Linked DNA regions of Xanthocytophaga agilis. The protein of the gene in region 1 interacts with the protein of each later gene in a pairwise test. Links are inferred from orthologs where the notes say so. Each region holds a gene or a part of one and is shown on either strand. Other genes may lie near its edges. The genes, in order: groL and QNI22_RS03730.

Region 1 (3,334 bases):
TTCTGTGAGCCAGTTTGCAGAAAGTGTTTGCATAGGCGTTGATTCATTTATTTGATTCTCTATTTTTTACTACAGGATGAGTAATACCGCACCTATTCTCTTTGCTTATTGTTAACCTAATTTATCAAAATATGACAGAAAATACAAGCTGACATGTCAGTTTTGGTACACATGTCAGCTTTGTCAGAAAAAATGTCATACTTATTACTAAAATATTAACAAAAGTGTGCCAGTATGATTAATTCTGTGTAGAAATGTAGAAGAAACCTATAATTGGCATTAAAAGTGATATAGCTAAAGCGGTTTAACAAATAAAGATTGCTTCTATATTTAACCATTTCACATTCCTTTTTTAATTTTTAAACAAATATGGCTAACGTTAACGTAAAACCGCTTGCAGACCGTGTTCTGGTTGAACCGGCTGCCGCTGAGGAAAAAACAGCTTCTGGTATTATCATTCCTGACACTGCGAAAGAAAAGCCACAAAAAGGTACCATTGTAGCCGTAGGAAACGGTAAAAAAGATGAGCCTCTGACTGTAAAAGTAGGCGATACGGTTCTATACGGTAAATATGCTGGTACTGAAATTACCGTTGAAGGCAAAGACTACCTGATCATGCGTGAGTCTGACATCTTTGCAGTTATCTAAGTATAACAACAAATACTACTTATTACTCAATTAAGTAATAAAGCTTTTGTTTTCGACATCCATTCAATTCTTTCATTAACCTTAAACTATTAAGCGCACTATGGCTGCTAAACGTATATTTTTTAACACTGACGCAAGAGATCGTTTGAAAAAAGGGGTAGATACTCTGGCTGATGCAGTAAAAGTAACCCTGGGTCCAAAAGGACGTAATGTTATTATTGATAAAAAATTTGGTGCACCTTCTATCACTAAAGATGGTGTAAGTGTTGCAAAAGAAATCGAACTGAAAGATCCTATCGAAAATATGGGTGCACAGTTGGTTAAAGAAGTTGCTTCTAAAACTGCTGATTCAGCAGGTGACGGAACAACAACTGCCACTGTTCTTGCACAGGCAATTTTCAATGCTGGTATTAAAAACGTAGCAGCTGGTGCAAATCCAATGGATTTGAAGCGTGGTATTGACAAAGCAGTAGCTGCTGTTGTTGCTCAATTGAAAGAACAATCTAAGGCTATTAACGATAACAAAGAAATTGCTCAGGTAGCTACGATCTCTGCAAACAATGATGCCGAAATCGGTAACATGATTGCAGATGCGATGAATAAAGTAGGTAAAGACGGTGTAATCACTATTGAAGAAGCTCGCGGTACTGAAACCGAAGTAAAAACAGTAGAAGGTATGCAGTTTGACCGTGGTTATCTATCTCCATACTTTGTGACGAACACAGAGAAAATGGAAGTTGAACTGGAAAAGCCATTTATCCTGATCACTGAGAAGAAAATCTCTTCAATGAAAGAAATTCTTCCTGTTCTGGAAGGTGTTGCACAAAGTGGTCGTCCATTATTGATCATTGCTGAAGATGTTGACGGTGAAGCTCTTGCTACATTGGTAGTAAATAAAATTCGCGGAATCTTACGTATTGCAGCAGTAAAAGCTCCAGGATTCGGAGACCGTCGTAAAGCAATGCTGGAAGATATCGCAATCCTGACAAATGGTACAGTAATTTCTGAAGAGCGTGGATACAAACTGGAAAACGCTACTCTGGAATATCTGGGTCAGGCAGAAAAAATCGTTATTGACAAAGACAACACTACCATCGTTGGTGGAAAAGGTGAAAAAGAAGCGATTGAAGCACGGGTAAACCAAATCAAAGCTCAAATCGAAGTTACTACTTCTGATTACGACAAAGAAAAATTACAAGAGCGTTTAGCTAAACTTTCTGGTGGCGTAGCTATTCTGTACATTGGTGCTGCTACAGAAGTAGAGATGAAAGAGAAGAAAGATCGTGTAGATGATGCTCTTCACGCAACTCGTGCTGCTGTACAAGAAGGTATCGTTACAGGTGGTGGTGTAGCTTTAATCCGTGCAATTGCTGCTCTGGATAAAGTAAACACTATTAATGAAGATGAAATAACAGGTGTGAACATTGTTCGTCTGGCTCTTGAGTCTCCATTACGTACAATTGTTTTCAACGCTGGTGGTGAAGGTTCTGTTGTTGTTCAGAAAGTTCGCGAAGGACAAGCTGACTTCGGATACAATGCTCGTGAAGATAAATACGAAAATCTGATCGCTGCAGGTATCGTTGACCCAACTAAAGTTACTCGTCTGGCATTGGAAAACGCAGCTTCTATTGCAGCTCTATTGCTCACAACTGAGTGTGTAGTTGCAGAAGAACCTGAGAAAGAAAAAGCTGGAATGCCTCCAATGGATGGTGGCATGGGCGGCATGATGTAATCAACCAATCATGTTCTGCATATAACCCCTCCATATAAAATGGAGGGGTTTATTTTTATGATATTTTTGAATCTTGGGCTCCTATAGTAGCTGACTAGTAAGATTCCCGTTAATATTTCTACATTCCAAAACAAGTTTCCCAGTCAGCTGCCAGTGATTCTATCATAGCTTTTCCCTCCACATTGGCGATCATAAATTCAGGTAAAGTGCTCAGTCCATATTTGCCAGCCAGAATACCAGTACAAACAGAAGCTACCGAATCGACATCTCCACCGAGGTTAATTGCAAGCTTTAACCCATCAAAAGTATTTTGGGCATATTTTAGTATATACAAAATACAACCTGCCGTTAACATTGCATCTGAAGGAACACCTTTGATACCTGGAAGAAACCGAGGTGGCTGAATAGGTTGAGGACCACAAAGAATTTGATATTGTTCTTCCAATAATTGCTCAGGACCTGGTAGATTATTGAGATCTTGTAATAAGAAATCTGTTTCTCTATCTAACCCTTTGACATGTTCCCAGCAATAGAGTATTAATTCTGCAGAGGTACCTTGCTTTACAAGAAGATAATATGTAGCACGAGCTATCAAAATACTTGCAACTCTAGCTTTGGAATGAGGATGAGTGGCATTTGCATTGATGATAGCAAACGAGTTAATTTTATTTTCTGGTACTAATCCCAATGGAATAGCACGCATAACAGGTGCATTACCCGGGTAGTTTGTATTTCGTTGAAAATCTCTCACTTCACGTATTGTTTTCTCTCCACTGTATACCCATCGCATAGAACCATGACCATTACGTCCATATCCTTTTTGCTTTACACCTTTCAAATATTCATTTGTCCAATAAGTTATCAACAAATCCTGAGTAAACTCTTTATGAGACAGCAGAGCATGAATTACTCCTAATGTCATTTCTGTATCATCTGTATAATCCCACGCTGTGT
Region 2 (3,193 bases), 120 kb from region 1 along the record:
TATTTTGTGTAAAAGCAGATTCAAATTCTTCTTGTAAGGATAGCAAATCTTTTTTTGTACGTGCACAGGTAATTATATCAAAACCATTTGCTGCGAATTTCCAGATAATGGCTTTCCCGATACCTTTTGTGCCCCCTGTTACAATTAATAACCTATTCATAAAGTAAGAAAAAGCATATTTTGAGATCAATACCCCAAAGATAGAATATAAAAATGCATAATCCGTTGCTCTAGTGGAACAGTTATGCTTTGGTTTTCTTATTTTCTCTTTATTCCTTTGCCATGGTATTTTATAAAGCGAGGCTAGGAACAAAATAAAGGGTAAAAATTGTACTTTAGTTGTTGGAAAGTAAAGTGCATGTAAATAATTTATATTCCAAGCTATTGCCATTAGAGTTTTTTTTCAATTTTACGTCTCAATCATTCATTATTATTTCAAGAAATCGGTAGCTATGTATCTTCTCTCACAGTTTGGTAAGTATTGTTTGTTTATTGCTTCCATGTTCAGGAACCGTGAAAAATTCGGTGTATATGTATCCCGGATCTTGGATGAATGTATGTTGATTGGAATTGATTCTATTTTTATTGTAGTCATAGTCTCTACTTTTATTGGGGCTGTAACCGCACTGCAAACGGTATACAATCTGGTAAGTCCATTAATTCCCCTTACTATTGTGGGGGTGCTTGTTCGGGATACTACTATTCTGGAGTTGGCTTCAACCGTTATATGTATTGTATTATGTGGAAAAGTAGGATCTAATATTGCAGGTGGTTTAGGTACCATGCGTATTACCGAGCAGATTGATGCTTTAGAGGTAATGGGAATTAATTCGGCCAGTTATCTGGTTTTACCAAAAATTATTGCTGCGCTGATTACATTCCCAATGTTGGTAATTCTGGCTTCTTTTCTTTCCATCTATGGAGGGTATCTATCCAGTACTTTATCAGGATTAGTAACTAAGTCAGACTATATTTATGGGATCCGATCTGATTTCAATCCAGGTAATGTGCGTTTTTCTCTAATTAAATCGTTTGTATTTGCCTTTCTAATTTCTTCTATTTCTGCTTTTCAGGGATATTATACCAGAGGTGGTGCATTGGAAGTTGGACAGTCCAGTACTAAGGCTGTGACTAATAGCTGTATTGCTGTTCTGTTGGCAGATTATCTGCTTGCTCAATTACTATTGTGAGTAGATTTGAGAAAATATTTTTATGAGGTTATTCAAAACTATACTTTAAAGATAAATGATTGAAGTTGTTGATGTATCCAAGACATTTGGGGATAAAGTTGTACTAGATGGTATTAATGCCCGGTTTGATGATAGTAATACGAGTCTGATTATCGGGCAAAGTGGTCATGGAAAATCTGTATTACTGAAATGTATTGTGGGACTTATTCAGCCAGATAAAGGGAAAGTGTTATATGATGGTCGGGATTTTATCAGTGGTGATGATGATACTAAACGGGAAATTCGAAGAGAGATAGGTATGTTATTTCAGGGAAATGCTTTGTTTGACTCAAAAGATGTGGAAGGCAATGTGATGTTTCCACTGGATATGCTTACCTCAATGTCCAGGGAAGAAAAGCTGGAGCGGGTCAATTTTTGTCTGAAGCGGGTAGGACTGGAAAATGTAAATAAACGCATGCCTTCGGAAATTAGTGGAGGTATGCAGAAACGTGTAGGTATTGCACGAGCCATTGTCTTAAATCCAAAATATTTATTTTGTGACGAACCCAATTCCGGGTTGGATCCTTTGACTGCCATTAAAATTGATGAACTGATAGGTGAGATAACGGATGAGTACAAGATAACGACCATTGTGGTAACACATGATATGAATTCAGTAATGACCATTGGGGAGTATATTTTGTATATACATCGGGGTCGAAAACTCTGGCAGGGAAACAGTCAGACTATTACAGATACTACGTCACCAGAATTGCAGGAATTTATTTTTGCCAACCGATTATTGCGAGATGCCAATAATCAAAGAGCAAAAACCTCCTGATTGGAGGTTTTTTTGTTTTAGAATAAAACTACAAACTATGAATTTGACTATTTACCGTAAAGAACTTAAAGAAACTATCTATTTAGGAGTACCCATTATTATAGGACAATTGGGGAATGTGTTAATGGGAGTAGGGGACACCATTCAGGTTGGACGATTGGGAGCTTCTCCGGTCGCTGCTTCAGGGTTTGCTAACTCCGTGTTCTGGCTTATTTCAATTATTGGTATAGGTTCATTAATGGTAGTAGGTCCCCAGACAGCTACTGCAAAAGCTCAGGGCAATCAGGCTGAATGCAGACGTATTTTATTATCCGGATTGTATTTGGGTTTCTTCTGGGGTATTATCGTTGCTGGACTTTTCCTTCTTGTATCACAACATTTTGGTTTGTTCAATCAAAAAACAGATGTACAGGCATTAGCTACAGATTATAGCTTCTATGTGGCTTTTTCTGCGATTCCTTTGATGATATATGCTGCTTTGCGTCAGTTTACAGATGGACTTTCCTTTACACGGGTCACTATGATTATTACCTTATTGGGAACAGTACTGGATATTTTTCTGAACTGGGTGTTTATTAATGGTAAACTGGGAGTACCAGCAATGGGTTTGAATGGTGCTGGGATTACAACCATAATCTCCAGGACCGTTATGGCTATTGGACTTGGGATATATATTGTAAAAGATGAAATTTTTAAACCTTTTATCTCGGTACAGTCAGAAAATTCGTTGATGCCCTTACTGGTCAAACTGATACGTTTAGGATTACCGGGTGGCTTACAGTTATTTTTCGAAATAGCTGCTTTTTCATCTGCTACTTTTTTTGCGGGTTGGTTAGGGACATTACAACAGGCTGCACATAGTATTGCTCTCAATATGGCATCAGTTACTTATATGGTAGCAGCTGGATTATCATCTGCGGGTGCAATCAGAGTAGGGCAGGCTGTTGGACTTCGGGACCGGCATAAAATTATCCGTGCTGGAGCTATTACTGTATTTCTTGTTATTTTATTTATGGGTACAGCCTGTCTGACATTTTTGGTACTGGCTCGCCCCTTAACTTCATTGTATACGGATGACGTGGCATTGATGACAGTCACTGCCTCACTGGTTATCATTGCTGGATTCTTTCAGCTTTCTGATGGACTTCAGGTAACAGGATTAGGTATATTACGTGGAATTTCG

The links.
Region 2: the proteins of groL (region 1) and QNI22_RS03730 interact in binary tests that used the Escherichia coli proteins (3 or more experiments, as listed by UniProt). The link is inferred for Xanthocytophaga agilis from one-to-one orthologs.

What each region holds. Positions count from the first base shown.
Region 1 is NZ_JASJOU010000001.1:1,013,520-1,016,853, reverse strand. Bases 68-3,064 are described here. They hold groL (chaperonin GroEL), read left to right. Parts: upstream 68-748; coding sequence 749-2,380; downstream 2,381-3,064. Other genes in these bases: QNI22_RS04170 (ADP-ribosylglycohydrolase family protein), read right to left, coding at 2,499-3,064; QNI22_RS04180 (co-chaperone GroES), read left to right, coding at 370-648. Outside these bases: QNI22_RS04185 (hypothetical protein), read right to left, coding at 1-33; more of QNI22_RS04170, read right to left, coding at 3,065-3,334.
Region 2 is NZ_JASJOU010000001.1:896,115-899,307, forward strand. What follows is about bases 272-3,127. They hold QNI22_RS03730 (ABC transporter ATP-binding protein), read left to right. Parts: upstream 272-1,245; coding sequence 1,246-2,010; downstream 2,011-3,127. Other genes in these bases: QNI22_RS03725 (MlaE family ABC transporter permease), read left to right, coding at 453-1,190; QNI22_RS03735 (MATE family efflux transporter), read left to right, coding at 2,048-3,127. Also shown: QNI22_RS03720 (SDR family NAD(P)-dependent oxidoreductase), read right to left, coding at 1-160; more of QNI22_RS03735, read left to right, coding at 3,128-3,193. UniProt on the Escherichia coli protein: Part of the ABC transporter complex MlaFEDB, which is involved in a phospholipid transport pathway that maintains lipid asymmetry in the outer membrane by retrograde trafficking of phospholipids from the outer membrane to the inner membrane.